One region of the Ruegeria sp. BHSB058 genome, then DNA from elsewhere that is predicted to be linked to it. Evidence: riboswitches for the same ligand, from Rfam matches in the RefSeq annotation. Region 1 holds a riboswitch; each other region holds the start of a gene.

Evidence for each region. A riboswitch is a leader RNA that binds a small molecule or an ion and turns the genes downstream of it on or off. The one in region 1 is predicted to bind cobalamin.
Region 2: linked by a shared signal. The riboswitch ahead of AC2FNB_RS08545 (CbtB domain-containing protein) and the one ahead of bluB (5,6-dimethylbenzimidazole synthase) in region 1 are both predicted to bind cobalamin.
Region 3: linked by a shared signal. The riboswitch ahead of AC2FNB_RS01610 (ABC transporter substrate-binding protein) and the one ahead of bluB (5,6-dimethylbenzimidazole synthase) in region 1 are both predicted to bind cobalamin.

Annotation. Positions count from the first base shown of each region.
Region 1 covers NZ_JBXWSF010000006.1:71,295-81,536, forward strand. Annotated here, with positions in the region: gene AC2FNB_RS02820 (OmpA family protein) at 1-618, shown strand, start outside; gene AC2FNB_RS02825 (SDR family NAD(P)-dependent oxidoreductase) at 682-1,392, shown strand; gene AC2FNB_RS02830 (hypothetical protein) at 1,444-1,710, opposite strand; gene AC2FNB_RS02835 (DUF2794 domain-containing protein) at 1,839-2,189, shown strand; gene AC2FNB_RS02840 (C40 family peptidase) at 2,186-2,923, opposite strand; gene AC2FNB_RS02845 (leucyl aminopeptidase family protein) at 2,920-4,302, opposite strand; gene AC2FNB_RS02850 (hypothetical protein) at 4,365-4,754, opposite strand; gene AC2FNB_RS02855 (carbonic anhydrase) at 4,905-5,555, shown strand; gene bluB (5,6-dimethylbenzimidazole synthase) at 5,600-6,367, opposite strand; cobalamin riboswitch at 6,412-6,590, opposite strand; gene AC2FNB_RS02865 (aspartate-semialdehyde dehydrogenase) at 6,666-7,688, opposite strand; gene AC2FNB_RS02870 (glycosyltransferase family 4 protein) at 7,801-8,835, opposite strand; gene AC2FNB_RS02875 (MFS transporter) at 8,864-10,036, opposite strand; gene AC2FNB_RS02880 (DUF3095 domain-containing protein) at 10,172-10,242, shown strand, end outside.
Region 2 covers NZ_JBXWSF010000024.1:19,555-29,796, reverse strand. Annotated here, with positions in the region: gene AC2FNB_RS08565 (DUF302 domain-containing protein) at 1-405, opposite strand, end outside; gene AC2FNB_RS08560 (DUF1636 family protein) at 553-912, shown strand; gene AC2FNB_RS08555 (hypothetical protein) at 900-1,382, opposite strand; gene AC2FNB_RS08550 (CbtA family protein) at 1,449-2,141, opposite strand; gene AC2FNB_RS08545 (CbtB domain-containing protein) at 2,145-2,315, opposite strand; cobalamin riboswitch at 2,351-2,561, opposite strand; gene cobF (precorrin-6A synthase (deacetylating)) at 2,605-3,348, opposite strand; gene cobA (uroporphyrinogen-III C-methyltransferase) at 3,341-4,069, opposite strand; gene AC2FNB_RS08530 (cobyrinic acid a,c-diamide synthase CobB) at 4,066-5,388, opposite strand; gene cobM (precorrin-4 C(11)-methyltransferase) at 5,375-6,169, opposite strand; gene AC2FNB_RS08520 (cobalamin biosynthesis protein) at 6,166-6,549, opposite strand; gene cbiE (precorrin-6y C5,15-methyltransferase (decarboxylating) subunit CbiE) at 6,531-7,730, opposite strand; gene AC2FNB_RS08510 (cobalt-precorrin-6A reductase) at 7,729-8,478, shown strand; gene cobJ (precorrin-3B C(17)-methyltransferase) at 8,451-9,203, opposite strand; gene AC2FNB_RS08500 (precorrin-2 C(20)-methyltransferase) at 9,200-9,928, opposite strand; gene AC2FNB_RS08495 (precorrin-8X methylmutase) at 9,925-10,242, opposite strand, start outside.
Region 3 covers NZ_JBXWSF010000004.1:9,655-19,896, forward strand. Annotated here, with positions in the region: gene cphA (cyanophycin synthetase) at 1-2,766, shown strand, start outside; gene AC2FNB_RS01605 (Mur ligase family protein) at 2,776-4,512, shown strand; cobalamin riboswitch at 4,555-4,747, shown strand; gene AC2FNB_RS01610 (ABC transporter substrate-binding protein) at 4,898-5,908, shown strand; gene AC2FNB_RS01615 (FecCD family ABC transporter permease) at 5,905-6,954, shown strand; partial or broken gene AC2FNB_RS01620 (ABC transporter ATP-binding protein) at 6,951-7,461, shown strand; gene AC2FNB_RS01625 (hypothetical protein) at 7,915-8,259, shown strand; gene AC2FNB_RS01630 (DNA-packaging protein) at 8,168-9,538, shown strand; gene AC2FNB_RS01635 (adenylate/guanylate cyclase domain-containing protein) at 9,576-10,242, opposite strand, start outside.

The sequences.
Region 1 (10,242 bases):
GATTGCCAATCGTCCCAATGCGGCGGATTCGATTTCCGCTTTGGCACCGAGGTGGTTTCGAACCCGGACATGTACGTGGCCTTGCGCGACTATCGCTTTGTCTCGGCGGTGCGCGGGGACGAGGCGCTCAGCCTGCTGATCAGCCGCAATCCCCCTGACGCCTATCTGCAGGTGATCAGCGTGGGGCCGGCCGATATTCAGGCCGAAGCTCCGTTTGTCGTTTACGAAACCGAGGACAGCTCCGAAGGGTTGCTGGCCGATCTGCGCCTGAATGGTCACGCGATCCTGGAAGATCTGGATTTCCAGACCGGCGCCGATGCGCTGGGGCCGGGGCCTTATGCGTCACTGAAAACACTGGCCGCTCTGCTGGCAGAAAACCCCAAGCTGCGCATCGCACTGGTCGGTCATACCGACGATGTCGGCACCCTTGAGGGCAACACCGCCCTCAGCAAGCGCCGCGCCCAGGCGGTGCGCGACCGGCTGGTGGCGGATCATGGCGTCGATGCCGAACGGCTCGAGGCCGAAGGCGCCGGCTATCTCGCGCCGCTGACCTCGAACCAGACGCCCGAAGGCCGCGACCGCAACCGCCGGGTCGAAGCGGTCATGCTGGGCGGCTGACCCGCTGCATTTGCTTTGCGCAGGCACGGGCGACCTGTCATGGTGAGAGCAGGAGAATCCGCCATGGCAAAACCTTCGTCCAAATCCTCTGCACTCATCATCGGCGCCGGTACCGGCCTGTCCGCGTCTTTTGCCCGGGAACTGGCCCATGCCGGTTACGCGGTGCATCTGGCCGCGCGGGATACGTCCGATCTCAAGGACTTGGCATCCGAAATCCATGCCAGAACACACGAACTGGACGGCACGAATGCCGACGGTGTCGCCGAACTGGTCGAGTCCATTCCGGGGGAATTGCGCGTCGCCTGTTACAACCCCTCTGCCCGCCAGCGCGGGCCGATTGCCGACCTCGAACCCAAGGCCGTGCGCAAGGCGATCGAGGTGACGGCCTTTGGTGCCTTCCTTCTGGGTCACTTCGCGGCGAAACGCATGCTGATGCAAGGCTTGTCGGATGGCCGGCGGGGCACGATCCTGTTCACCGGCGCCTCGGCCGGGGTCAAGGGGTTTCCCCACTCGGCCCCGTTTGCGATGGGCAAGTTTGCCCAGCGGGGCCTTGCGCAATCCATGGCGCGCGAGTTGCATCCAAAGGGCATCCATGTGGTCTGGGTCAACATCGACGGTGCGATCCGCAGCGCCGCGCGGGCCGAACCGGCGGACGCCCCAGACAGCATGCTGAACCCCGACGCCATTGCCCGCGAATACATGCACCTGATTGATCAGGACCGCTCCGCATGGTCGAACGAGCTGGATATCCGGCCCTGGGTCGAGAACTTCTAGTCTGCAGGCCGCAGCGCCACCTTGCGCATGTCGCTCGGCGCCATCCCGTCGTTAAACCAAGAAACTGGCCACGCTGATGAAACGATCCGTGCAACACAGTTGTCTGAAATAGGTTTTTTCTTCCAAGTAGTTAGCCGCGCGAAACGGGTCCACGAAACTCATCGTTGCAGCCATGTTGAAACTCGGCGTGACGATCACCAGCAGCCGGGATTCGTTTTCCTCATTATTTGCCATTTGGCCGAGACCTCGTGTGCTGGCGTGGACTTCAGAAAACAGCCTTTGCAACCGGCGCGCAAGATCGCTCGGGGCGGACGGCATTCCAACCTGCATTCTAGCCCAAAAGCAGTTGATCGCCCATGTCGGCAACGTGCTCTCGCCGCCTCAACAGACCGGGATTGCCGCTTTGCAGACTTGATTTGGCGAAAAAATTTGGCAAGGCTGAGTTTATGAACATGCAGCCTCCAAGCCCGTTTGCTGCGGGTCCGGCCCAGATGCAGGTCGCGTTCGACCGGCGCGAAATGTCTTTGATCCTCTCTGTCTATGGCCGGATGGTGGCTGCGGGAGAGTGGCGTGACTACGGCATCTCGAACCTGCGTGACATGGCCGTCTTCTCGATCTTTCGGCGCACTGCCGAACATCCGATCTATCGCGTAGAGAAACATCCCCGTATGCGCCAGCGGCAGGGATTGTATTCGGTGGTGGGAATGGACGGGCGCATCCTGAAACGCGGCCATGATTTGCGCACGGTTCTGCGGGTGCTGGAACGCAAGCTGATCCGGGCGATCGATACCGACTAAAGCCTTTTGTGGGCCGTGACCGGGCCGTCGCCCTGCGCTTCGATTCGGGCAATTGCCGTATCCAGTGGTTCGTACTGCACCGCCATGTGATGCGCATTCGCGTGCAGCAAGGTCTCAGGATCGGCCATCCAGGCGACATGGCCTTTCCAGAACAACAGATCGCCGCGCCGGTGTGCGGTTCCGGCGGGCAGGGCCGTACCCAGGGCGCGTTCCTGATCGCCGCTGTCGCCGGGGCAGGGGATGCCGCACGCCAGCAAGGCCGCCTGCACCAGCCCCGAACAGTCGATGCCCGCCCGGCTGTTGCCGCCCCAAAGGTAGGGCGTACCCAGAAACAGCGCTGCGACCGAAACCGGATCGTCGAATTTCGTGCCGATCCCGACCAGATGAACCGCAGGCACAAACCCCGCGTCGGTTTCGATAAAACCATTGGTTTCCGAGCGGGCCGCCAGCCTGCTTCCGAAACTCAGGCAAACACGTTCAGCGCTTTTCATATCGGGCCGCGAATAGGCATGCGTGGCCGGTGCCGCGACCCAGTGCGTGGGTTGTTGCGCATCACCCAGCACCTCCGACCGGACCCAGCCGGGATAGCCGTCCTTTTCCGACAATATCCGGCTCCAGTCGCCGGTGACCTCTTTGACCGTCACCACATCGCCATACAGCAACTGGCGGTCGCGCGGGCCGTCGGGGCGGCGAAGCAAATCGGCGACCGGAACATGGATGCCTTGCACGCTCATGACTTCAGCAGGTCTGGCAGCGCCTCCAGCAGGGCGCGGGGGCCTTGCCCGAACCCTCCCTTGCTGCGCCCCGGAGCCTTGGATTTTTGCCAGGCGAAAATGTCGAAATGCATGTACCGGCTGGCGGTCACGAACCGCCGCAGGAACAGCGCTGCCGTGATCGATCCGGCAAACCCGCCCGACGGTGCGTTGTCCAGATCAGCGATGCCCGGTTCGATCAGTTCTTCATAAGGGTCATGAAACGGCATCCGCCACACCGGGTCGGCCACCTTTGACGCGGCCTGCGCCAGCACCTGCGCCGCCTCGTCGTCGTCGGTATAAAACGGGGCCAGGTCTGCCCCGACTGCCACGCGCGCCGCACCCGTCAGCGTCGCCATCGAGATCACCAGATCCGGCTGACCCTCGTCCGCCAGCGCAAGCGCGTCGGCCAGCACCAGCCGCCCTTCGGCGTCGGTGTTGTTGATCTCGACCGTCAACCCCTTGCGCGAGGTCAGGATATCGCCGGGGCGAAATGCGTTTCCGGCCACCGAATTTTCCACCGCCGGGATCAGCACCCGCAGCCGGATCGGCAGGGCCAGCGCCATGATCATTCGCGCCAGCCCCAGCACATTGGCCGCCCCGCCCATGTCCTTTTTCATCAACCCCATGGCCGAAGCAGGTTTCAGGTCCAGCCCGCCGGTGTCGAAACAGACCCCTTTGCCGACCAGCGTCAGGCTGGGTCCGCTGTCGCCCCAGGTCATCTCGATCAGCCTCGGGGCCTGCCCGGCGGCGCGCCCTACGGTATGGATCATCGGAAAATTCCGGGCCAACAGGTCGTCGCCGATGATGGTCTCGCACCGCGCCCCGAACTCGGCCGCCAGCCCCTCGGCCGCTGATTGCAGGTGGTCCGGCCCCATGTCGGATGCCGGGGTGTTGATCAGATCGCGGATCAGCGTTTCGGCATTGGCAATGGCCTCGATCCGGGTGGCGTCAACGCCTTCGGGGGCGACAAGCGTGGCCTTGGCCGGCGATTGCGCGGCATAACGGTCAAAGGCGTATCCGGTCAGCAGCCATCCAAGCGCCTCGTTGGCGGTATCCTGATCGGCCAGCCCCGAGACGATCCGATAACTGCCTTTGGGCAGCTTTTCGGCGGCGGCGGCCAGCGGAAACCGCTTGCGCGCGCGCTTGGTCGCGTCGCCGTACCCGGCCAGCGCAAATCGCACCGCGCCTTCGCGGCCCGGCACCAACAGCGCCTGTCCCAGTGCGCCGGTGAACCCGTTGGACGCTACCCAACCCCGAACCTCGCTGTCCTGCGCATCCAGCCAGGCATCAAGCGCGGCCTGTTCGATTACATGCAGGTGCAGGGCGTGGTCGGAGGGAGGGGCAAAAGACAGGGGCATGAACGGCTCGCTTGGTTGAGGTGCGGCCAGACTACCTTGCGCCGGGGCACCTGCAAGCCATTTCAGATCGAAAGATGCCGTTGGTCCCAAACCGCAACCAACGACTGCTCGCCGACCCGGATCAGGCGGAACAGCGTGGCGCTGGCGGCGACGTGGTCTCCGGCATCCACGGCTTCTGACACATCTCCCGCCACGCGGGTCAGCGCCGTCATGCCGACCTGTTCGGCAATCGCCACCAGCGAGCGTGCGGCCTTGCGCAGACCCAGCCAATCCCGCTGTCGCCACATGAGTTCGCATCGCGACAGCCGCAGGGCCAGCTCTTCGATGGCGCGGCATACCACATCCTCGGCGCCCGAATCGCCCAGCTGATCGTAAAGATTTCCCAGAGGGTCCGGATCCAGTCGCACGGTTTCCCTCTGAACGAGTGTGATCACTTTCTCCACCACGTTCACCCCAATAAAGTCGCACCCCCACGGCACGGTCGCATCCTCGCGCCACAGTGGTTGGCAAAAGGTTTCGGCAAAAGTGGATAATGTCTCGAATTTTGTTTCAATTCGGATTAGATCACGCTGCAGCACAGAAAACCTTGGGGATTTACTGGAATGGACTTCGCTAAACCTCTGCCGAATTATCTGGTCAAGCGCTACCATGGCTGGAAAGCCACGACCTATGCCGAGAACGAGGCCTGGTACCGCACATTGGCCAACGAAGGGCAGCATCCGCGCGCCATGGTGATCTCCTGCTGCGACAGCCGGGTGCACGTCACATCTATCTTCGGCGCCGATCAGGGCGAATTCTTCATCCACCGCAACATTGCCAACCTGGTACCGCCCTATGCGCCCGATGGCGATCACCACGGCACCAGCGCGGCCATCGAATATGCGGTCACCGCGCTGAAGGTCGCGCATCTGATCGTGCTGGGCCATTCGCAATGTGGTGGCGTTCAGGGCTGTATCGACATGTGCAAGGGGCAGGCGCCACAGCTTGAGGCCAAGGAAAGCTTCGTCGGGCGCTGGATGGATATCCTGAAACCGAAATACGATCTGGTTGCCGATCTCAAGGACAACATCGAACAGGCCCGCCAGTTCGAGAAACAGGCCGTGGTGGCCTCGCTGGAAAACCTGATGACCTTCCCGTTCGTCGCCTCCGCCGTCGAGGCCAAAAGCCTCAGCATTCACGGCCTGTGGACCGACATCGGCGCAGGCGGATTGCAGAGCTATGATCCTGCGAAAGGAAAGTTCGAACCGGTCTGAGTGACCCGGGCGCCGATCTTCGACGCCCGAACCGCTTCTGGAAATCAGCCCAGCCGCCGCGACAGGAACGTTCCGTCTGCGATTGATGCCTGGTCCGCGCGCAAGCGCCCGGTCAGCTCTGCATCACCGCCGGTTTGCCCCCATTGACCAAAGTGCACGTGGTCGGTGATCGCGCGGCGCGGCAGCCAACCAGCCTTTTCAAGTTCCGGCCTGTCGTGAAAACCACGGACCAGCCCGACACAAAGATATGCGACGGGTACAACCTCGGCAGGCAGGTTCAGCACCTCTTTCAGCGCGCCATTGTCAAGGATCGACACCCAGCCCACCCCCAGCCCCTCGGCTCGTGCCGCCAGCCAGAAATTCTGTACCGCACAGACCGACGAGAACATGTCCATCACCGGTATATGAGTGCGACCGATCACCACCGGCCCGGAGCGGCTGCGGTCGCAAGTGATGCAGATGTTGATCGGCGCCTCGAGGATACCTTCCAGCTTGAGCTTGCGATAAGTGTCGCGCTGCTCGACCGGGAACATCAGCGCGGCCTCAGCATGGGCCTTGGCAAACAGCTCATGCACCTGCCGGCGCATATCACGGTCCTGCAGGATCAGGAAATCCCACGGCTGCATGAATCCCACCGATGGCGCGTGATGCGCCGCCAAAAGGACACGGCTCAACCGGTCTTCGGGTATCGGGTCCGGCAGGAAATCCCCGCGGGTGTCGCGACGGTTGAGGATGGTTCGATAAACCGCTTCGCGGCTCGCCTTGTCAAAGGCGTCGGGCGCCATCAGCGCCGGTTCGGTGGTAATGGCCATCGGAGTCCCCTTGGATGGTCCCGCGCCGCCCGCCGTCCACGCAGGCTGCGCCATCCCTTCCGGCCGGTCTTCTGACTCGGGATCTTCCCGCGCGAACCCCTTCCCGGCCAAGGCCAGTGGTTCATGTCCGCACAGTCCCCCTTACAGCGTTGGGCACGTCGCGGGTTTGCACCGCGTTCCCGATTCTCCCGCACGGGCGGGCACCGAAAGGTGGCCGGACATTAGTCGGTCACGCAGGCAGGTCAACGAAAAAGGGGCACGGTTTCCGCGCCCCTGACATTCCCAATCCGAAGGAGCTTCACCCCTTCTTCAGAACTTCCCGTCCCAGCAGCTCGGCGATCTGCACCGCGTTCAGCGCCGCGCCCTTGCGCAGGTTGTCGCTGACGCACCACAGGTTGATGCCGTTCTCGATGGTCGAATCCTGGCGAATGCGGCTGATGAAGGTGGCGAAATCGCCGACGCATTCCACCGGGGTGACATAGCCACCGGCCTCGCGCTTGTCGATCACCATGATGCCGGGTGCCTCGCGCAGGATGTCGCGCGCCTCGTCTTCGTCCAGGAACTCCTCGAACTCGATGTTCACCGCCTCGGAATGGCCGACAAAGACCGGAACGCGGACGCAGGTCGCGGTGACCTTGATCTTGGGGTCGACGATCTTCTTGGTTTCGGCGACCATCTTCCACTCTTCCTTGGTCGAGCCATCCTCCATGAAGACGTCGATATGCGGAATGACGTTGAAGGCGATCTGCTTCTGGAACTTCTTCGGCTCGACCTCGTTGATCGGGTTGTAGACGGCCTTGGTCTGATCCCACAGCTCGTCCATGCCTTCCTTGCCCGCTCCCGACACCGACTGATAGGTCGACACCACGACGCGCTTGATCCTGGCACGGTCATGCAGCGGTTTCAGCGCAACCACCATCTGCGCGGTCGAGCAGTTGGGGTTCGCGATGATATTCTTCTTGGAATAGTCGTGGATCGCCTGCGGGTTCACTTCCGGCACGATCAGCGGAATGTCCGGGTCATAGCGATAGAGCGACGAGTTGTCGATCACGACACAGCCCGCCGCTGCCGCCTTGGGCGCGTAATCCTTGGTCGCGGCCGAACCCACGGCAAACAACGCCATGTCCCAGCCGGTAAAGTCAAAGGTGGCCAAGTCCTGGGTCTTGATCGTCTTGTCGCCAAAGCTGACTTCGGTGCCCAGCGAACGACGGCTTGCCAAAGCGGCAATTTCGTCCACGGGGAACTGGCGCTCGGCCAGGATGTTCAGCATTTCGCGGCCCACGTTGCCCGTGGCGCCGACGACGACGACGCGATAGCCCATGTCTTGTCTCCTGAGTTAAGGACGCGCGTTCATAGCACCCTTTGTCGCAGAAGAAAGGGGGCAGGCGGCGTATTTGCGTCCCTGACGTCAATTTGAGGCGTGGCGCTGTGTCTCAGCCCCCGGCCAGAAGGCCCTCATAGACCTCGACCAGCGCATTTGCTTCGCCCTCGATATCAAAATGCGTCTCTACATGGGCGCGGGCCGTCACTCCGGACCGGGCCAGAGAATCGCGGTCCGCCAGCATCTCCGCCGCCGCGCCGGCCAGCGCCTGGATGTTGTTCGGGGCCACGACGCGGCCCAGCGACGGGTCGGTCACGATTTCGGAAAACGCGCCCACATCGGTGGCCACCACCGGCACACCGCAGGCCATCGCCTCCAGCGGGGTCAGGCCGAACCCTTCCCATCGCTGGGGGGCGATGAACAGGTCCAGCACCTGATACCATTCCGCGATCCGGTCCACGGTGACCTCGGGCTTGAACAGGATGCGGTGGGCCAGCCCGGCGTCTGCGACCTTCTGTTTCAGATCGTTCAGAAAGCCGGTGTGCTGCTCGGTCGCCCGGCCCATGACAATGCCCGATACATCGTCGAACCGCCCACACAGATCGATCATCGCATCGACAAAGGCATCCGTGCCTTTCTGGTGCCGGATGCGGCCATAACAGCCCAGCAATATCCCGTCGGGCAGTCCCAGTTGCGCCCGCACGGCAGCGCGATCCTTGGGCGGGGTGAAATCCTGCAGGTTGATCCCGTGCATGATCACGCGCGCGTCCCGGTCCAGATACCCGGCGGTCTTGCGCGAGGTCGCCACCACCGCGTCCATCTTCGAGATCAGCCACTTGGTATAACCCGTGTGCCGCCGCTGCGAGGCGCTGGTGAACAGCAGCTTCAGGCGCATCCGGAACACCCCCCGCAAGATCAGACCCAACAGCATTTCCGTGTTCCGCCGTGCATGCCAGACCCTGAGAGGTCGGCGCGGCAGGAACGGTACTTTTGCCAGCGGTATATGCGGGATGTCATCGGGCAATCCGGGGCCGGTGGCGACAATACCGATCTTTTGGGCCTGCAGAGGAACCAACCGCGCAATGGTCGCCGTCACGCCGGAAAGCCTGCGTTTCAGATTTGGGGCGATGACACGCACGTCTTGCAATTGATGCTCCTGTTCCGGTGGTTTCAGGTCAGTCGACGCTGTCGCGGCTGAACAGGTATACCGCGCAACCAAGGCCAAGCGCGACCGCAAAAAAGCCAAAAATCAGCACGTAAGGCGCAGTCGCGCCCGCCTCCACGGTTGCCGCGTGTATCCGTCCGGTCAGAAACTGCATGATCCCGACGCCACCGATGCCGAACAGGTTCAACAGCGTCACACCTCGCCCGACCAGATGTGCCGGAATGAAGGCGCGTCCATGCGCCATGATCACCGGGAAGGATGCCCCCATGAACCCGATCACCGCCATCAGCACGACCGAGGACCAGACCGCGTGATCGATCCACAGGCACAGGAGGCCCAACGCGACGGCGCCCAATACGTTGCCTCCGAAGATCACCCATTTCCGGGTGCCCAGGATCCGGTCCAGCGGGCCATAGCTGAAGGTTCCGGCAATCATCGCCGCCCCCATGATCAGCGTCGCCTGCCCGATCTGCGAGGTGGTCAGATCGAAAACGTCCCGCAAATACGGCCCTGCCCAAAGCCCCCGCAGCGCCGCCGAGGGTGCATAGGCCACCAGCATCAGCGGCAGAATGGCCCACAGCCGCGGTTCTCTCAGAAGATCCAGAACCGATCCCTTTTGCTCGGAATCAATCCGTTCAGGATCATGCACCGTCATCCAGATTCCAACCGCCACAGCCGACGAGATTGCGGCCAGCCCGGCCAGCGTCGCACGCCAGCCCATCAGCTCCACCGCCAGCGCGGTCGGGTACGAGGCGACAAGATTGCCAACCGAACCCACGCCAAGCATCACCGCCGCCAGCGTGGCGAATCTGGCCGGGGCAAACTCGCGCGCGAAAATGTAATAGGACGCCATCAGAACCGGCGAGCACCCGACGCCGATCAGCACCATGGCAAGACTCACGTGAACCGGCGCGGTTGCCGCCGCAAACAGGGCCGCGCCGCCGCCACCGCCCAGCAGCAGCAACACCGCTGCCGTCCGTCGCGGCCCGATCCGGTCCAGCGACCAGCCGACCGGAATTTGCATCGCGGCGAAAGTCAGGAACCAAAACCCCGAAGCGGCGGCCAGATCGTCTGGTGCCGCGCCAATGTCGCGGCCAAGATCGGCGGTCAGCACCGCCAGAAAGGCGCGAAAGAACTGGCTCAGCACATAGGCCAGACACAATACAACCAATCCAGCCCGCATGATCCGCTCCGATACCTGTCTTGTTAAGGATGGTTGACACGTCCCGCCACATTGCACAAGCGTGTGTCTGGTTGCGTGATTGCTGGTCATCACCGCATTCGTGCTACTTTGACGTCTATGCAGGGGACAAGGGCAATGATCGGCGAGCAGGGCGGGTTTTATGCCACGCTTGCGCCCGTGCGCGATTTCGCCGAGCTGGCCGAGCC
Region 2 (10,242 bases), on a different contig from region 1:
GGCCAGTTCATCGCCGCCCTCGTCCAGATAGGGCGCAAAGACGAAACTTGGCGTCTTGTAGGACAGCGTTGCGGTACCGTCCGCGTTTTCTGTGACGTAGAAACGGATCGGCGCCTCGATCATGGCTGCCGTCGATGTCTCCAGCACGCGCACGGCATAGTCGTTATTGAACGCCCCCATGACACGGTTGCCGGGGATGGTGATGCCGCGCGCCGCCGCAGCCTTGGTCGGCCCCGCCTGCGTCACTACGATCAGGCCGTTGCCCTTGATCGCCGCCGCGGTGTCGGAGACAAGATCTTCATAGGTCTTGGTAGATTGATGAACTTCCCATCCTTCGCGGGGTTCCAGATCACCGGCCCAAGCGGGCAGGGCGGCAAGGCAAAGGATTGTCCACAGACGTTTCATCGTTCCAGCTCCGGTTGGTTTGACAAGACTGTGATGCCAGATTTTGCATATGTCCGGTGTCACAATCCCGTGTCCATCCGATCAAACCCGGCTTGCGCATGCAGGTCGAAACCCGCAATAACGGCCCGACGCAAGCATGGGCCATACATGACCACCCAACGTATTCGATTGCTGATCTGTTCCAGCTGCCTTGGAGCGCGGGATCGCGAGGCCGAGCGTGATGCCGTGACAGATGCGCTTGCAAAGGCCGGGCTTTCCGATCGGGTCGAACTTACGCAACACGCCTGTTTCAGCGCATGCGAGCAACCGGTTGCCCTGGGGTTGCAGGGGCAGGGACTGGCCTCGTATGTCTTTTCCGACCTTGATCCGGTCAAGGATGCTGACGACATCGCCGCCACTTGCCAGACTTATCTGGACAGCGCCTCGGGCTGGATCGAAGACGCCCGACCATGCGGGCGGCTTCGCCTGTGCCTGCGCGCGCGGATACCGGCGATTCAGTCGACCTGAACCGCGACCGAGGCGGCGACGGGCACGTCATCCACGGTCAGCTGGCTGTGATCGTTGGCGTTCAGAGAGACTTCGATCTCGACCTCGCCTTTGGGCAATTCGTCGATATGCATCCACTCGCCATAAAGGCGCGCCAGCTTGGCACCATTGACATAGACATGCGCATGGCCTTCGCCCGGCCTGTCCGCCAGCGAGGCATTTTCCGGGGAAAAGCGGAAATTCCGCGGAATGACATGCAGATTCCAACCGGCCATCGGATCCTTGGCAAGCATGACCTCAAGTCCCGGTGCGTCCGCGCCCGATGAAAAATTTATGGTTGTGGCATGATCATGTGAACCGGCTTCGCCGTGTTGGGCCGGGTCGCCGTGATCGTGGCCTTCAAATGTCACGCCATAACCCGCCGCCGTCACGAAACCTGCGCCAGCGCCAAAGATCAGGCCGATGCCGAAAAGTGCGAGAGATCGGAACATCTCGAATCCTTTTGATATAAATAATCCCGCCGGGCGTCTGGCCCGGCGGGATGCATCAGCAAACGATTACGCGTTGGCTTCGGCGCGTTTTCCTTCGGCCTGCCAGAAATATCCGGCAAACGTGCCCACCAGAACCCAGGCGGCCATACCGACACCAAAGGCGCGCGCCGCGAACAGGGCGCCCAGTTCGGTCGGAACCGGGCCGGTAAAGCTGTCGGGTTCGGGGGCTCCGATCAGGTGCGGCGCCAAAAGCAGCACGGTCGCGATCAGGTAGCTGATCAGATTGCCACCGAACGCGATCAGCCACATGGCGACACCTGCCGCTGCCACGGTTCCGGTCCACCAGATCTGGCGCGCGGTGATGTCGGAATAGGCCACACCGGGCACCTCAGGCGCCAAGGACAGTCCGGGCGCGAAGTGGAAAGTGATGAAGCCCGCCAACCCCCACAGGATGCCGGTGCGGGCATTGACCTCATGGCCCATCCGTTCTGCCATCGACATCAGGGCCACCAGCACCAGCGCATAGCCGGTATAGGTCAGCATGGTGAACACGATGCTCAGCCCATCGCGCATCAGGTCGAACCCCGGCAGATCCGGATGTGCCGAAACGGCGGCTGCTCCGAAATGCACCAATTCGCCGGACTCGTAGAGTTCAGCGTGAAGCAGGACGGGCTGCACAAATACGAGCTGCAGCAGGGCGGTGATCAGCCCTGCTGCAGCGCCAGCGAACAACGCGCTGGTCAGAATGCGACTGAACATGGGTCAGTGGCAGGGGAAGCCGGTTGAGTGGCGCACATCATGAGCGGCGTCGTGCAGGGCGGATGCCTGAACATGGCCGGTCAGGGTGATGATCCCCAGACCCAGAACAACAGCAAACAGAGCCGGAAGGATGGCCGAACCGGCAGCAGATGCCTTGAGCGTTTTGGTCGTCATTTTAGTCCTCCTGAGCCGCCGCACCCGACGGCCGGTGTTTCGTTTCTTGCCTGGCAGGTCTCCTGGCTTGCGGGTCGGTGCCTCTGTTCGCCTTCCCCCCGGGACAGTTCCGGGAGTGGCTGGTTGAACAGAAGCTCACCGCTTACAGTCGCGGGGGCGGCTTTGGATTTGACCACCGGGATGGCCGCACCAAATTCCCTCTTAGCACCGGAATTCTCCGGCAGGACCAGACCCTTTCATTTAGCCGCGATGCAGTCGTTCGCGCAATTCCCATTTGCGACCCATTCGGTCATTTTTCGCGCCTGCGCAGCAAATAGATGTCCATGATCCAGCCATGATCGGCGCGTGCCCGGGCACGGGTTTCAAGAATCTTGTCCGCAACGTCCGCCAGAGGGCCTTTGACCAGGATTTCTTCCTTCATGCCCACATACGCGCCCCACCAAATGTCGAACGCCATCATATCAAGGCTTTGAAACGAGCATTCGCCGTCCAGCATGACCGCAACCTTGTCGGCACCGTCAGGCCAGCCCTCGTCCCGGATGCGGCGGCCGGTCGTGACGACATAGGGCGCGCCGATGTCGTTGATCGGAATCGCATGGGCGGCCGTCAGTGCCTGCAGCGCCGTGATGCCGGGAATCACCCGTGTGACCGGCTGCGGGTCCAGCCGCGACGCAATTCGCAGCGAACTGTCATAAAGCGACGGATCACCCCAGATCAGCAGCGCCACCTGCCGGGCCTGCGGAAACCCGGCGATCGTCTCCTGCCAGCGCAGTGCGATGGCGTCGTGCCATTCGTCCACGCCGCGCAAATAGCCATTATCGGCGCGGCGCCTGGGGATATCGAAATAGGCGATCTGAGGTGCCGCGTCCGCCACCTGCGCGATGATCTCCTCCCGCAGTCCAGCCAGATCGGCCTTGTTCTCGCCCTTGCGGGGGATCAGGATCAGGTCCGCCGCCCGTATCGCGTTTGCCCCCTGGAACGTGACGTGATCGGGATTGCCGGTGCCGATGCCAATCAGGTTCAGCTCATACATCCCCGAACTCCGCCAACGGGCCGTAAAGGATCAGGGCGGGGGCGGTGCCGACCTCTGATTTCAGTTGCTCCGCCAATGCTCCGATCGTTGCGCGTTGCAGTTTCTGGTCCGGCGTCGACACGGATTCGGCCATCAGCGCCGGGGTGTCGAGCGGCAGCCCGTGGACATTCAGCGCCTCGACCAGCAATGGAAACGTGCGCTTGCCCATGAAAACGACGGTGGTCGCGCCAGCATCGGCCAAGGCAGGTAAATTCAGATCCTGAGGCAGCTTGCCGCTGACATCATGGCCGGTGACGAACTGCACCCGCCGCGCCGTCAGCCTGCGGGTCAGCGGAATGCCCGCCGCCGCCGCCGCCGCGATGGCCGACGGGATGCCGGGAATGATCTCATAGTCGATACCGGCCTCGCGCAGGGCGACGATTTCCTCCTCCAACCGACCGAACAGACCACCATCACCGGATTTCAGCCGTACGACACGCTGTCCGGTCTGGGCATAATCGACCAGCAGACGGCTGACATGGTCCTGCTTGGGCGAGGGGCGACCGGCGCGTTTGCCGACACCGACCAGATCGGCATCCTCGCGCGCGTGTGTCAGGATCGGACCGCTGCTCAGATCATCGAACAGCACCGCGTCGGCCTTGCCGAGCCGGTCCACCGCCTTGAGCGTCAAAAGTTCCGGATCGCCGGGACCGGAGCCGATGAAAGAGACAAAGCCGCTCATGTCGAAGCCTCCGCAATCAGGTGGAAAAAGGTGCCGGTAACGTTGCCGCGTACCGAGCCGGTTTGAGGGCCTTCGACCCCTTCAGCGTCAAAGACCTGCGCCAGCGGCGCGTCCGGTTGGTCGACAATCGACGAATAGTGAAACTCGTGCCCGCGCAACATTGCGCCCGCGCCATGTCCGGGTATCGGCGCAATCAGACGCGCCTTGCGGTATCCCAGATTGAACTTGCGTTTTTCATAAGACGTGACCAGACCCAACAGCCCGGCCATCTTGTGGCCTACCCCATCCTTGTCGATCAGTGCTTCGCCCAGGGCCATGTAACCGCCGCATTCACCGTGTACAGGCTTTGTCTCGGCATGTTTGCGCAGACCGGTCAGGAACGTGTCGGCTGTTGCCAGCTTGCCAGCATGCAATTCGGGATAACCACCCGGCAGCCAGACCAGATCGGCATCCGCCGCCGGCGCCTCATCCGCCAGCGGAGAAAACGGCAGGATTTCGGCCCCCGCCGCGCGCCAGCCTTCCAACAAATGCGGATAGGTAAAGGAAAAGGCCTCGTCCCGCGCCAATGCGATGCGCTGCGCCGGGGGAAATGGCAGCGCCGACGCCGAGGACCCTTGCGGACTTGATGAAGCCGCCGCCTTGATTGCCTCCAGATCCACATGTTCGCGCAAAAACGCCGCGTAACCGGCAATCGCGCTTTCCAGATCGGGGTGTTCAACCGCCTGTATCAGGCCCAGATGCCGTTCAGGCAAGGTCAGATCGCCCCGGCGCGGCAGTACGCCCAGCACCGGCAGACCCGCACGCTCCATCCCCAACCGGGTCAGGCGTTCATGTCGGGGGCTGGCGCAGCGGTTCAATATCACCCCGGCAAAGGGCAGGTCAGGGTTGTACATCCGGAACCCCAGCGCCGTGGCCGCCGCCGATTGCGCCTGACCGCCCACATCCAGAACCAGTACCACCGGCCAACCCATCCGCAGTGCGGTTTCGGCGCTCGACCCATGGCCCAGCTCGCCCGGTTTGGCAACGCCGTCGAACAGGCCCATCGACCCTTCGGCCACCACGATGTCCGCACCCTCGGCCTGGGCCGAGATCGCGCCCAGCAGCGGTTCGCCCATCGCCCAGCTGTCCAGGTTGAACGAGGAACGCCCCGCCGCCGCGCGGTGAAAGGCCGGGTCGATGTAATCCGGCCCGCTCTTGAACGGTTGAACGGTCAGCCCGTCCTCGGCCAGCGCTCTGAGCAGGCCCAGCATCACCGTCGTCTTGCCGGTACCCGACGAGGGCGCCGAAATCAGAACTCCCGGCGGGTTAGTCATCGCCATGACTCCAGCTCGACCACGGGCTGTCCGCGCTCTGCGGGCGATAGCGCCGGTCGTATTCCTTGGAATAGAGGCAGCTTTCGTCAAACCCTTCGCCGGCCAGCGCTGGCCCCACCAAGATCAGCGCGGTCCGCGAGATGCTCGCGTCCAGCGCTTCTTTCAGGGTGTCGAGCGTTGCGCGGATGATTCGCTGGTCCGGCCAGCTGGCGCGATAGACCACGGCCACCGGGCAATCCGCTCCGTAATGCGGGGCCAGATCGGCGATGACCTTGTCCAGATTGCCGATCGACAGGTGAATGGCCAGCGTCGCGCCGGTGCGGGCAAAGTTTTCCAGCGTCTCGCCAGCGGGCATCGACGAGGCGCGGCCCGGCGTGCGGGTCAGCACCACCGATTGCGCCAGACCGGGCAGGGTCAGCTCGGTGCCCAAGGCCGCCGCCGCGGCTGCAAACGAAGGAACGCCGGGCGTCACGCTGACCGGAATGCCCAACTGTTTCAGGCGGCGGATCTGTTCGCCCATCGCGGACCAGACCGACAGATCGCCAGAATGCAGCCGCGCCACATCGTGGCCCGCCTGATGGGCGATTTCGATCTCGGCCATGATCTGATTCAGATCCATCGGCGCGGTGTTGACGATTTTTGCACCTTCGGGGCAGTGGCCCAGGATTTCTTCGGGCACCAGCGACCCGGCATAAAGGCAGACCGGGCACGAGGCGATGATATCGCGCCCGCGCAGGGTCAGCAGATCGGCGGCGCCCGGTCCGGCGCCAATGAAGTGAACGGTCATTTAGGCTCTCCAGTTGCAACCGCACAGGTGGCCAGGCGGTCGGTCGAGATCTGTCGGGGTGAAACCAGTCGGGCACCTGTTCCGGCGGCGACGAGGGCAGAAGCTTCGGCCACGCTTCCGGTGCCATAAGTGGCGCGGCTGCGGGACGAGCAGGTCAACGTGCGCTGGCCGCTCAGATCGGCAGGCGCAACGAAATAGAGGGGCAGGGCAGAGGTTGCGGCAAATTCGATCAGGGCAGGATGGCCCTCCTTGTCCGCCACCGTTGCCAAGGCTGCGACGGTTTGCCCTTTGGTGGCCCGGTCATAGGCGTCGCGCAGGCTTTGAGCCGTTGCCGTCGATGAAAATCCAAGCCCCGCAACGATCATAGCGTCACGCTCCATTGAACTACCGGATAGGCCGATTTCCAGCCCCGTCGCGGCCCGAGCGGGGCGGATTGCGCCAGTTCGATCCGCAGCAGATCGCCGCCCAGCTTGTCATGCCACTGCGCCAGCAGCGCCTCGCTTTCCAGCGTCACCGCATTGGCGACCAGCCGAGTGCCCCTGGACAGGTTCGCGGCAAGCCAATCCAAAAGCGCGGTGCTCAGCCCTCCGCCGATGAAAACCACATCCGGTCTGGGCAATCCGCTCAACGCATCCGGCGCGGTGCCATGCACCACGTTCAGGCGGTCCTGTCCTAGCGCGTCGGCGTTACGGCGAATGCGGTCGGCCCGGTCGGCGCGCGGTTCGATCGTGGTGGCGGTCAGCGTCTGATCGCACATCAGCCATTCGATGCTGATCGAGCCTGTGCCACCGCCAATATCCCACAGGTGTTCGCCCCGCTGTGGCGCCAGCGCCGACAGCGTCAGCGCCCGAACGGGGCGTTTGGTGATCTGCCCGTCGGTCTCGAAAATATCGTCTGGTTTTCCGGATGCCATGGGCACGCCCAAACCCGCGCCCGCCACCTCCAGCGCGACACATATCGGATGTGCGAATGTGCCAAGCAAGGCTTCGGTCAGCGTGGCTTTCTGCATGCGCTCGCGCGGGCCACCCAACGCTTCGAGGATGTGCAGCGTGGTGTCGGCAAAGCCGGTTTCGGTCAGGTAAGTCGCCAGTTCCGCCACCGCAGCGCCGTTGCGCAACAGGACAATCGCCCGCAACCCCCGCGCCAGATGCGGGCGCAGACGTGTCAGGGGCGCGGCATGCAGCCCGAATGTCAGGGTGTCTTCCAGGGGCCAGGCCAGACGCGCCGCTGCCAGGGAAAAGGTCGACTGGCCTGGAATGGCGGTCCATTCACCGGCATCGAAATGTCGGGCGATCACCGAACCGGCTCCAAACCAGAACGGATCGCCCGAGGCAAGCACCACGACGCGGCGCCCGCGCAAGCCTTGCAGCAGCGGCAGGCCGGCGGAAAACGGCACCGGCCATTCAATTCGGTCGGCCCCGGATTCCGGGATCAGCGACAAATGGCGGGGCGGCCCCATGACGACCTGCGCCGCATCCAGCACTTGACGGGTTGCCGGTGTCAGTCCATCCAGTCCATCTTCGCCCAAACCCAGAACGGTCAGCCACGGAGCGTCACTCATGTCCCATCTCCTGATCCTTGGCGGCACGACCGAGGCCAATGCGCTGGCCAAAGCCGTCGCAGAACTCGGGTTGACCGCAACGTATTCTTACGCGGGCCGCGTGGAGACCCCCCGTCCGCAACCCCTGCCAACACGCGTCGGCGGTTTTGGCGGCTCTCAGGGGCTGGTTCGTTTTATCCACGATCATGGCATCACGCACGTGATCGACGCCACCCACCCATTTGCTGCGCAAATGAGCCGCAACGCAATTGCTGCCTGTGCCGAAACCGGTGCCGCCCTGGCGGCGTTGACCCGCCCTGAATGGCAATCTCAAGACGGCGATCATTGGCGCCACGTTCCCGATATCGCGGCGGCGGTTGGCGCTCTTTCGGGCGCCTCTCGACGGGTTTTTCTTGCCGTGGGCCGCATGCATCTGGAAGATTTCGCCGCCCAGCCCCAGCATCGCTATCTGCTGCGGCTGGTGGACCAACCCGGCGCTTTGCCATTGCCCGATTGCGACGTGGTGGTCTCGCGCGGCCCGTTCACGTTTGCGGATGACCTGGCCCTGATGCGGCGCCACGGCACCGAACTTGTTGTGTCCAAGAACGCCGGCGGCTCTGGCGCACGCGCCAAGCTCGACGCCGCGCGCGAACTGGGCCTGCCGGTGCTGATGATCGATCGTCCCGCTCTGCCGCAGCGGACCGAGTTTTCGAATGTGGCGCAGGTTGTGGACTGGTTGGCTCATTCCGGGGTGAACCTCGGCGTGTAAACGATTGGCGTGCCTTGCCTTTCGATGATCCGCGTGCGCGAAGATCCCACTATGACAACTGTCTGCATATCCGCCATCTCCGGTGTCGCCTCGGCCAAGGTCGAGATGCGCAGAGCTTCGTCTTTGCGTGATACGGCGCGGGCAAACAGGATCAGGCGTTTTGGCTCGCATTCCTTGCGCAGGATTTCCAGCGTTTTTGCAAAACCTTCAGGCCGGGACTTCGAGCGTGGATTGTAGAATGCCATGGCAAAATCGGCCTGCGCCGCAAGACGCAGGCGCTTTTCGATCAATTCCCACGGCTTGAGGTTGTCACTGAGGTTGATGGCGCAGAAATCGTGGCCCAAGGGCGCACCGGCGCGGGCCGAGGCCGCTAGCATCGCGGTGATGCCGGGCATTACCGAGACATCGAGATCGCGCCATTCCACAGGGCCATTTTCCATCGCCTCGAATACGGCCGCGGCCATTGCGAACACGCCGGGATCGCCCGAGGACACCACCACCACCCGCTTGCCTTCCGCCGCCATCTGCAACGCATGTTGCGAACGGTCGATTTCGACCCGGTTGTCGCTGGCGTGTAACGTCAGCCCTGCGCGCTCGGCCAGCCGTGCGACATAAGGGATATAGCCCACCACATCGGTCGCTTCGGCCAGCGCCTCGGTCACTTCGGGCGTGATCAGCGCCTCGTTGCCCGGCCCAAGGCCTGCGATCTTGACCCAGCCGCTCATGGCCGCCGCCCGTGACCGTGGACGATGATGATCGAGAAATATGGCGTGATCCTGTCGCAGGCCTCGCTCAGCTTGGTCACCGTCTGGTTCGGCATCTGCGCGTATTCCACGATCCAGGCCCGGTCATAGAGCCCGGAGGTCTTGAGCGCCCGTGTCACCTTGTCGATATTGCGCCCGATCTTCATCACCACCAGCGCATCGGTCTGTGCCATGCGCTCGGCCAGCATCTCTTCGGGCAGGGTGCCGACCAGAACCGTCAGCACATCATCGCCCCAGGTGATCGGATCGCCCGTTGCGGTCCAGGCCCCTGACATGCCGGTGATCGCGGGCACAACCTCGACCGGGGCCTGATCACGCAAGCGATTGTAAAGATGCATGAAAGAGCCATAGAAGAACGGATCGCCCTCGCACAGAACAACCACATCCTCGCCCTGAGCAGACAGCTCCTTCAGCCGCTTGGTGCAATCCTCGTAGAACGCCGCCAAAAGCTCGTTGTAACGTGGATCGGTCACCGGGATTTCGGTGGTCACCGGGTATTCCATCGGAAATTCCACCGCATCGCCCGAAATCATGCCGTTGACGATCTTGCGCGCCTGCCCGGTACGGCCCGGCTTGCGGAAATAGGCGACGTGCCGTGCCCCGCGCAACAGGCGGTCGGCCTTGACGCTCATCAGGTCCGGGTCGCCGGGGCCCAGACCCACGCCATATATGGTTCCCATTTTCATTCTGCCCTGCTTGCGATGGCGTTTATGGCCGCAACCGTGATGGCGCTGCCGCCCAGACGGCCCTTGACGATACAGGACGGCACCGGCTGCGCCTCCCAAAGGGCATCTTTGGATTCGACCGCACCGACAAAACCCACTGGACAGCCGATGATGGCGGCAGGGCGGGGGCAGTCGGGATCTTCGAGCATGTTGAGCAGGTGGAAAAGCGCCGTGGGCGCGTTCCCGATTGCGACCAGCGCGCCTTCCAGCACGGGCCGCCACAGCTCCAGCGCCGCCGCCGAGCGGGTGTTCTGCATTTCCTCTGCCAGCGGGCG
Region 3 (10,242 bases), on a different contig from region 1:
GTCTGGGCGAGTTTTCCGGTCATTCGGCATGTCATTGATCTGGGAATATTGGAAGAGTGGCCATCGGCCCGTATCGGGCCTGCGTTTATCGACGCCCTGATTGCGGCGCTGCCCGGCCTGGCCGAGCACGGCTGTTCCTATCGCGAACCCGGCGGGTTCATCCGCCGCCTGCGCGAGGATGAGGGCACCTGGCTGGGCCATGTGCTGGAGCATTGCGCCATCGAGGTGCAGAACGTGGCGGGCTCGGACGTGACTTTTGGCCGGACCCGCGGCACCGGTCAGCCGGGCCAGTACAACATGGTCTATGAATACCGCCAGCGCGACGTGGGGCTGGCCGCCGGAAAGCTGGCGATGCGGTTGTTGATGCATCTGCTGCCGCAGGAGCTGAAAGAGCAGCTGGAGTACGATTTCGATCCCGAGTTCGATTGGGACGACGAGTTGCGCAGCTTTGTCCTGCGGGCGCAGCGCAAGGAATTCGGCCCCTCGACCGGATCATTGGTCAGGGCGGCGGAGGAGCGCGACATTCCCTGGATCCGCCTGAACGAAGGCTCGCTGGTGCAGTTCGGGCATGGCAAGTTCCAGAAACGCATTCAGGCCACCATCACCTCGGAAACCAAGCATATCGCGGTGGAGATTTCCTGTGACAAGGAAGACACCCACAACCTGCTGAACGATCTGGGCCTGCCGGTGCCGCAACAGCGCATGGTCTATTCCGCGCGCGAGGCGGCCAAGGCGGCGGCGCGGATCGGGTTTCCGGTGGTGGTCAAGCCGCTGGATGCCAATCACGGGCGCGGCGTGTCGATCAACCTGAATTCGGAATCCGAGGTCGAGACCGCCTTTGCCGAGGCCAAGGAGCATTCACGCAGCCGCGCCATTCTGGTCGAAAGCTTCATTACCGGGTTCGATCACCGGATGCTGGTGGTCAACAACAAGCTGGTTGCGGTGGCCAAGCGGGTGCCGGGCCATGTGGTGGGCGACGGCAAGCACACGATTGCCGAGCTGGTCAACATCGTGAACCTGGACCCGCGCCGGGGCATCGGGCACGAGAAGGTGCTGACCATGCTGGAGATCGACACTCAGGCCAGGCGCCTGATGGAGAATGCGGGCGTGACCGAAGAAACGGTGCTGCCCGAGGGCGAGATTTTCTATCTGCGCTCGACGGCGAACCTGTCGACCGGCGGCACCGCCATCGACCTGACGGATGTGGTGCATCCCGACAATCGCGACATGGCCGAGCGCGCGATCATGGCGGTGGGGCTGGATGTGGGCGGCGTCGATTTCCTGATCGACGATATCACCAAATCCTACAAGAAGATCGGCGGCGCGATCGTCGAGGTGAACGCGGCGCCCGGTTTCCGCATGCACGTGGCCCCGTCCGAGGGCCAGCCGCGCGACGTTGCGGGACGGGTGATCGACATGCTGTTCCCGGCCAGCCAGCAGACCCGCATCCCGATTGCCGCGATCACCGGAACCAACGGCAAGACCACGACGTCGCGGATGCTGGCCCATATCATGAAGGCCAGCGGCAAGATTGTCGGGATGACTTCGACGGACGGCGTTTATGTGGATGGCAAGCTGAGCGTCAAGGGTGACATGACGGGGCCGAAATCGGCGCAGATCGTGCTGCGCGATCCGATGGTGGATTTCGCGGTGATGGAGACCGCGCGCGGCGGGCTTGTCCGGTCGGGTTTGGGCTATCAGCGCTCGAACGTGGCGGCGTGTCTCAACGTTTCGGCCGACCATCTGGGGCTGGGCGGCATCGACACGGTCGAGCAGTTGGCGGTGGTCAAGCGCGTGGTGGTGGAAAGCGCCACCGACACGGCGGTGCTGAACGCCGATGACATCAACTGTCTGAAAATGGCCGATTATGCGCCGGCCAAGACCATTTTTTACGTGACGACCAATCCGGGCCACAGCCTGGTGAAGGAGCATATTCAGGCGGGCGGCAAGGCCATCGTGCTGGAACAGGGCATGAATGGCGACATGTTGACCATCTATGACAACGGGCTGCATATCCCGATCCTGTGGTCGCATCTGATTCCGGCAGCACTTGAGGGCAAGGCGATCTTCAACGTGCAGAACGCCATGTTCGCGGCAGCCATGGCTTATAGTTTCGGGGTCGATCTGGACAATATCCGGCACGGGTTGCGCACCTTCGACACCAGCTATTTCCAGGCACCGGGGCGGATGAACGTGTTTGACGAGCATCCCTTCAAGGTGATCCTGGACTATGCGCACAACCCGGCGGCGCTGGCGGCGATGAGCGCGATGTCCGACCGGATGGATGTCAAGGGCAGGCGGCTGTGCGTCGTCTCGATGCCCGGTGACCGGCGCGATCAGGACGTGGCGGATGCGGCGAAGGCGCTGGCGGGGCATTTCGATCATTTCATCTGCAAGGCCGATGACAACCGCCGCGGGCGCGGCCATGACGAAATCCCGCAGATGCTGAAATCGGGCCTGATGTCGGGCGGAGTTGCCGAGGAGGCGATCAGCGTCATTCCCGACGAGGTCGAGGCGATCAACGCGGCGCTGGACATGGCGGCACCAGGCGACGTGCTGGTGATCTTTGGTGATGACACGGCGCGGTGCTGGAAGCAGATCATCTATTTCAATTCGGATGAGGATGCCGAGTCTGCCGAGGCGAGTGCGGCGGCGCCTGCACCCGTTCCCGGCGCGTTCGAGGAGCTGTTTGACAGCGATCAGGCGCTGATCCGGGATGAACGCGGCGTGCGGCTGCCGCGGGATGTTGGTGAGGACTCCGACTGAGGGGGCGACATGGACAGGATAGAGGCGCTTGAAACCGCGCTGACCATCACCTGCGCGCAAAGCGATCTGTTTCGTGTGGACGACGCGCGCCGGCTGACCGGGCCGGGCCTGATGTGGGACAGTCCGGGGGCGGTTGTCGATGTGTTTTTCGACGGTGATCTGGCGCAGCGTGTCACCGGCTTGTGGCAGGTGCATGCGCGCCGCGTGCTGGATGCGCTGGGCTGGCAGGATGAGGCGCTGGCGTGGCGGGCGTTCACCGGCGGCGTGAACCTGGCGATTTCCGCGCCGATGGATCAGCTGTATTCGGCGGTATTTGCGGCCCAGACCGCCTGGCATTTCTGTGCGGCGGAGTTGACGGGGGCGGCCTCGGGAAATTTCGAGGCGATGGTTGCCGACCTCAGGGGCGTCATGGAGCGTGAGGCCAACCCGGCCCTGATCGCGCTGATCAAGGCGGCGGAGAAGCACGGCGTCGATATCCTGTGCGACGATGACGAGATCTCGCTGGGTCACGGCGCGGGCAGCCGGACATGGGCCTGGGATGCGTTGCCCTCGCCCGACGCGGTGGATTGGGGCGCGTTGCACAACATTCCCGTCGCTTTCATCACCGGCACCAACGGCAAGACCACGACGACCCGTCTGCTGGAGGCGATTGCCCGTGCGTCGGGCCGGGTGGCGGGGCTGACCTCGACCGAGTTCGTGCGGGTGGGGGACGATATCCTGGACCGGGGCGACTATTCCGGGCCGGGCGGTGCACGGATGCTGTTGCGGGACCGTCGGCTTGAGATCGCCTGTCTTGAGGTGGCGCGCGGTGGCATCCTGCGCCGGGGGCTGCCGACCCGCGCGGCCTCGGCCGCGGTGGTGACGAATGTGGCCAACGATCATCTGGGCCAGTACGGCGTCAACACGGTGCCGGAACTGGCGCAGGCGAAGTTTGCCGTGCGCCGCGCCCTGAAGAAGGGCGGTGTTCTGGTCCTGAACGCGGATGATCCCTTTGTGCGGGACGAGGCGGAAACCACGCCGGGTGTGATCTGGTGGTTCTCGCTGGACCCGGAAAACGATCTGATCCGCCGCGCCCGCGAGCGGGGAGAGTGCTGTTCGTTCCTGCGTGGAGAAGAGATCGTGTTCTTCGATGGGCAGGCCGAGCAGGTCATTCAATCGGTTCGCGATGTGCCGCTGACCATGGGGGGTGCGGCGCGCTATAACATCCTGAACGCGATGGCGGCGCTGTGCCTTGCGCGTGCGATGGAGATCCCGGTTGAGGCCATTCGCGCCGGGCTGGCCGGGTTCAGGCCCGATGCCCGTGACAATCCGGGCCGGTGCAACGAGTTCGCCTTTAACGGCGCGCGGGTGTTTGTCGATTTTGCCCACAATCCACATTCGATTGCGGCCGTGTGCGAGGCGCTGGGCGGGCTGTCGGCAAAGCGGCGCTTCATCGTGCTGAGCCATGCGGGCGATCGGTCGGACCAGGATATCCGGGAGGTCACCAGAACGGCGCTGGGGTTTCAACCGGATGTGGTGGTCGCCGCCGAGTTGGAAGGGTATCTGCGGGGGCGTGAGCTGGGCGAGATTCCGGCGCTGATCCGGCAGACCGCCACGGAATGCGGGCTGCGGGAGGATCAGGTTCTGCGCGCGGCCTCGCCGGTCGAGGCCAGCAGGATGATCCTGGATCGGGTCGAGCCCGGTGATCTGGCGCTGTTGCTGGTTCTGTCAGAGCGCGATGCGGTGCTGAACCTTTTGCAGAGCTAGCCCGGGCGCGCGCAGAATTTTCTTGCCGCACCGTAAGGATTGCACTAAGCGCGCGGTACCGGTCCCGAAAGGGCTAAGAGGGAATCCGAGGTGCCGCGCGGCATCAACCGGAACTGCCCCCGCAACTGTAGGCGGCGAGCGCTGTCCGTTCGTGTCACTGGGCCTTTCAGGTCTGGGAAGACAGGACAGGCGACGACCCGTCAGTCAGGAGACCTGCCGGTAAAAACCGAAACACACCGGACGGGGTTGTCCGGGGAGGTTGCCAAAGGATCCTGCCGGGGGGCCGTGCGCCGCCCTGCACCGACAGAAGACGAAATGCGACTGTCGCTTTGGTCAATGCCCTTTCACCCGTTCTCCGGTCATTGACATATGGAGATCGATCATCATGGTTTTGCGTACCGGCCTTGTGGGCCTTTCCCTGTCTCTGTCGGCGGCAAGTGTGGCCGCCAGCGAAAGTTTTCCGCTGACCATCGAAAACTGCGGCCATTCGGTGACGTTCGAGGCGCCAGTGGCGTCGGCGGTCACGGTCGGTCAGGCCGCGACCGAGGTGCTTTATGCGCTGGGGCTGGGCGAGCAGGTTCTGGGAACCTCGGTCTGGTTCAACGAGGTTCTGCCTGAATTTGCCGAGGTGAACGCCAAGGTGGAGCGTCTGGCCGACAACGACCCCAGCTTTGAAAGCGTGGTTGCCAGGCGGCCCGGTCTGGTGGCGGCGCAATATGAATGGCATGTCGGCCCCGAAGGCATCGTTGCCACGCGCGAACAGTTTCACGAACTGGGCATTCCGACCTATGTGATGCCCGCCGATTGCGTCGGCAAGGACAACTCGGTCGGCAGTGACGGGACGCGGATCGAGATGTTCTCGACCGATACGCTGTATCAGGGGATCGAGGAACTGGCCGCTGTCTTTGGGGCGTCCGAGAAGGGTGCGGAACTGGTGGCGGACTACAGGGCGCGCGAGGCCGCAGCCATTGCCAGGGCGAAGGCGGTGGAACTTGACGACGTGTCCGCCGTGTTCTGGTTCTCGTCCCCGGAGATGGAAAGCGATCCGTTCGTGGCCGGGCAGAAAGGCGCGCCGGGATATATGATGAACGCGCTGGGCATCCGCAACGTCATCGAAACGGATGAGGAATGGCCGACGGTGGGCTGGGAAACCATTGCCAAGGCCAATCCGACCGTCATCGTGATCGCCAAGATGGACCGTCGCCGCTTTGCCGCCGATGACTATGAGAAAAAGCTGGAGTTTCTGCGCAACGACCCGGTGGCCAGCCGGATGGATGCGGTCAGGAACGACCGCATCGTCATCATGGACGCACAGGCCATGGACGCCACCATACGCGCAATTCCGGCGCTGGAGGATCTGGCCGAGGAGTTGAGCAGCGGCGGTAACAGCCAGTGAGCGAGATCGCCGCAATCGCCCGGCACGTACTGGGGGCCGTGTGCCTTGCCGTGCCGGTGCTGGTTGCGGCGGTTCTGGCGGGCGCGATGATCGGGGAAACCGCGCTTGCGCCCGAGCTTGTGTTTTCAGTGCTGGCCAACAAGCTGGCCGGGGCGGGTCTGGCCGTCGATCCGATCGATCAGGGGATCGTGTGGAGTTACCGGCTGCCACGGGCGCTGGTCGCCGCGGCCTGCGGCGCGGGACTGGCCGTGGCGGGTGTGGTGCTGCAGGCGCTGCTGCGCAACGCGCTGGCCGATCCGTATATTCTGGGCATCTCTGCCGGGGCCTCGACCGGGGCGGTGGCGGTGACCATCGCCGGATTGGGCGGCGGCGCGTTGTCCCTGTCCTTTGGCGCGTTCAACGGTGCGCTGCTGGCTTTTGGGTTCGTTGCCATCCTGGCCCGTGCGGCGGGTGCGGGTGGCGGACGGGCGGCAACGGCGCAGATCGTTCTGGCGGGGATTGCGGGATCGCAGCTGTTCAACGCGATGACGGCCTTCATCATCGCCAAATCCGCCAATGCCGATCAGGCGCGCGGAATCATGTTCTGGCTGATGGGCAACCTGAGCGGGGTGCGCTGGCCGGATGTGTATCTTGCGATACCTGTGGCTTTTGCCGGCTGGCTGATCTGCCGTTTTCACGCCCGCGCGCTGGATGCCTTTACCTTTGGTTCGGATTCCGCGGCGTCGCTGGGCATACCCGTCCGGCGGGTGCAGGCGGTGCTGATCCTTGCCACCGCGCTGACGACGGCGGTCATGGTATCGATCGTGGGGTCCATCGGCTTTGTCGGGCTGGTGATCCCGCATGCCGCGCGATTTCTGGTGGGGCCGGGGCATCGCCGCCTGATCCCGACCGCCGCCCTGATCGGTGCCGTGTTCCTGATTGGAGCGGATATCGTGTCGCGCATCATCATCCCCGGTCAGGTCCTGCCCATCGGGGTGGTGACTGCGTTGATAGGTGCGCCAGCCTTTGCCGTCATTCTGGTGCGCGGACAAAGGAGCGCGCGATGAGGATCGAGGCCCGAGACCTGAGTTACGCCGTGCGCGGCAAGCGCCTGTTGTCAGGTGTGTCCTTTGACGTGGACCCCGGTGAGACGCTGGCGCTGGTCGGTCCCAACGGGTCGGGCAAGTCGACCCTGATGCGCCTGCTGGCGGGATTGGTGCGCCCGAGTTCGGGGCAGGTCGAACTGGCCGGTGATCCCCTGTCGGCGCTTGGGCGGCGGCAGATCGCCCGGCGTGTCGCCATTGTCGAGCAACAGGCCGACACGACAGAGCGGGTGAGTGCGCGGTCGGTGGTGGAGCTGGGCCGCACGCCGTGGTTGTCGGCCCTGCGGCCTTGGCAGGCGGAAGACACGTGGCAGGTCGACAAGGCGCTGCGGACCGTGGACATGGCCGGGATGGCGCACAGGGAGTGGGCAACCCTGTCGGGTGGAGAGCGCCAGCGGCTGCATATTGCCCGCGCGCTGGCGCAGCAGCCGGGGCTGCTGCTGCTGGATGAACCGACCAACCATCTGGACATTCACCACCAGCTGTCGATCCTGAGCTGTGTCCGCGCGCTTAAAGTGACAACGGTGATGGCGCTGCACGATCTGAACCAGGCGATGACCTGTGACAGGGTGGCGGTACTGTCCGGGGGGCGGCTGGTCGCCTTTGGCGCGCCTGCCGAGGCGTTGTCCCTGGAGACGGTTTCCGAGGTGTTCGGGGTGCGGGCGAGATGGAGCCACAATGGCGAGGGGACGGAGAGGTTCCTGTCCTATCATTTGCCGTGACCGGGGCTGCCGTTAGTGTTTCCTTAACCCGCGCCGTACGCAACCCGTTGCAGCTGTTGCGAAAATTCTTGACTCTGCGACCTTTCTCTCGTATAGGTTGTGTCATGCTAGAAGAAGTGGGCGGCGGCCTCCGGATCTGATCCGGTGGCCGTTTTTCGTTTCTCTCGTGCGGAACAACTCACGCATGAGGTCAGACGCACATATGACGATGATTACCCCGGAAGAGAGGATCGCCCGGACGGCTGATTTGTTGCAGTCGCTCGAAACGTCCATTCGCGGTCTGCGGCAAGCGGCGGAAGACCTGCGCAAGCAGATCGTCACCGGGGAGGAAGCAGATCTTGCTGGCACAGCCAAGCAGCTTGGTCAGGTCGACGGCCTGATCCGGAACTGTCAGAAAGTGGAGACGAGTTTTGTCGAACACCATCACAGACAACAAGGAATTGCCCAGGGGGGCTATGCGCTCGACCTTGAGCAGGCCCGATCTGAGATCGGGTGCAGGCTGGCTCGCCTCCGCCGATGCTGCGGTGCGGGAGAGGTTTCTGAGTGAGATCGGGGAGGGAGGGCTGTGTGCCCTCCCTTTCCTGTTCGAGTTCTGGGCGATGCCGCATCAGTTGCCGCCCGAGGGGGATTGGCGCACATGGGTCATCATGGGCGGGCGCGGCGCGGGCAAGACGCGGGCCGGGGCCGAGTGGGTTCGCTCGATGGTCGAGGGGGCCAAGCCGCTGGACAAGGGCGTGGCGCGGCGTGTGGCGCTGGTGGGCGAGACCCGGGATCAGGTGCGCGAAGTGATGATTTTCGGCGATAGCGGGATCTTGCAGTGTTCACCGCCGGATCGTCGGCCCGCTTGGAAAGCGTCGGAGCGCAAGCTGGTCTGGCCCAACGGGGCCGAGGCGCAGGTGTTTTCGGCGCATGATCCGGACAGTTTGCGGGGGCCGCAGTTCGATGCCGCCTGGGTGGACGAGCTGGCCAAGTGGCCGAAGCCGAGCGAGACCTGGGACATGTTGCAATTTGCGTTGCGGCTGGGGGATCTGCCCCAGGCCTGTGTGACCACGACGCCGCGGAACGTGAAGGTTTTGAAGGATTTGCTGGCGGCACCGTCCACGGTGGTGACCCATGCGCCGACCGAGGCGAACCGGGCCAACCTGGCAGCGTCGTTTCTGGAAGAAGTGCGGGCGCGCTATGCGGGGACGCGGCTGGGGCGGCAGGAGCTGGACGGGGTGCTGCTGGCCGATGCCGAGGGCGCGCTGTGGACCGGATCGATGCTGGAGGCGGCGCGGGCGGCGCGTGTGCCGGATCTGGATCGGATTGTTGTGGCGCTGGACCCGGCGGTGAGTGGCGGGGTGGATGCAGATGCCTGCGGGATCGTGGTGGTTGGGGCGCAAGTGCAAGGCCCGCCCGAGGACTGGCGGGCCTTTGTGCTGGCTGACCGGACGGTGCAGGGCGTTGGTCCGGCGGGCTGGGCGCGGGCGGCGATAGCCGCGATGGACGAGTTCGGGGCCGAGAGGCTGGTGGCAGAGGTCAATCAGGGCGGGCAGCTGGTGGAAGAGGTCGTGCGGCAGGTCGACCCGCTGGTGCCGTTCCGGGCGGTGCGGGCGTCACGCGGGAAAGTGGCGCGGGCGGAGCCGGTGGCGGCGCTCTACGAGCAGGGGCGGGTGTCCCATGTGGCCGGGCTGGACGCGCTGGAGGAGCAGATGTGCCAGTTGACCACGCGCGGGTTTGAAGGGCAGGGTTCGCCCGACCGGGTTGATGCGCTGGTCTGGGCATTGCACGAGTTGCTGGTGGCACCTGCGGCGCAGTATCGGCGCCCCCGGCTGCGGGTCTTGTGAGGGGAAGGGGTAGGACTTCTGTGGAGGCGCATTGGCGCTAGTCGGGAACACCTGCCTTGCGCAGCCCGTCGATGTAGAAGTTCATCGCCGGTTCCACGAACGGGAGGTGGCCACGAACCGATTTGGAGATCGAGAAATTTGGTGCAATCCGCATCAGCTCGTCCACGGTGTTCGCGGCGTCGTCCGGCAGGTCCATCTGGGCGTAGGTCGGCGCCAGATACATGTAACAGGGACGATACCGGGGCGTGCGGATAACGCAGGTTCTCAGTTCGACCATCGCCTCTTCGTACCGCTTGCTGAAATAGTAGGCCCGACCGAGATACATGTTGTCCCGGGCGGGATAGAACGGATCCAGCCGGATCGCCGTTTGCATAAGGTCAATGGCTTCTTCCGGCCGGTTGGCGAATGTCAGAACGTCGGCCAGGGCTGCGTAGTGAAAGGATCGGTTGGGATTGAGGTCAATCGCCTTTTGCAGCGACAGGATGGCCTCGTTGTGCTTGTTCTGACGCAGGAATACGCGACCGAGCAATTCGTAGGATTGCGACGATCTCGGGTCCAGCTCTACCGCCTTGCGCGCCAGGTCATAGGCCTTGTCGAGCGCTTCGGGTCCTTCCCATTGAAGAATATACGCGCTGTTGTAGGTGTCGCCGAGAACGGCATAGGCGGGTGCATAGTTCGGGTCCAGCGCGATGGCTTTTTCCGCC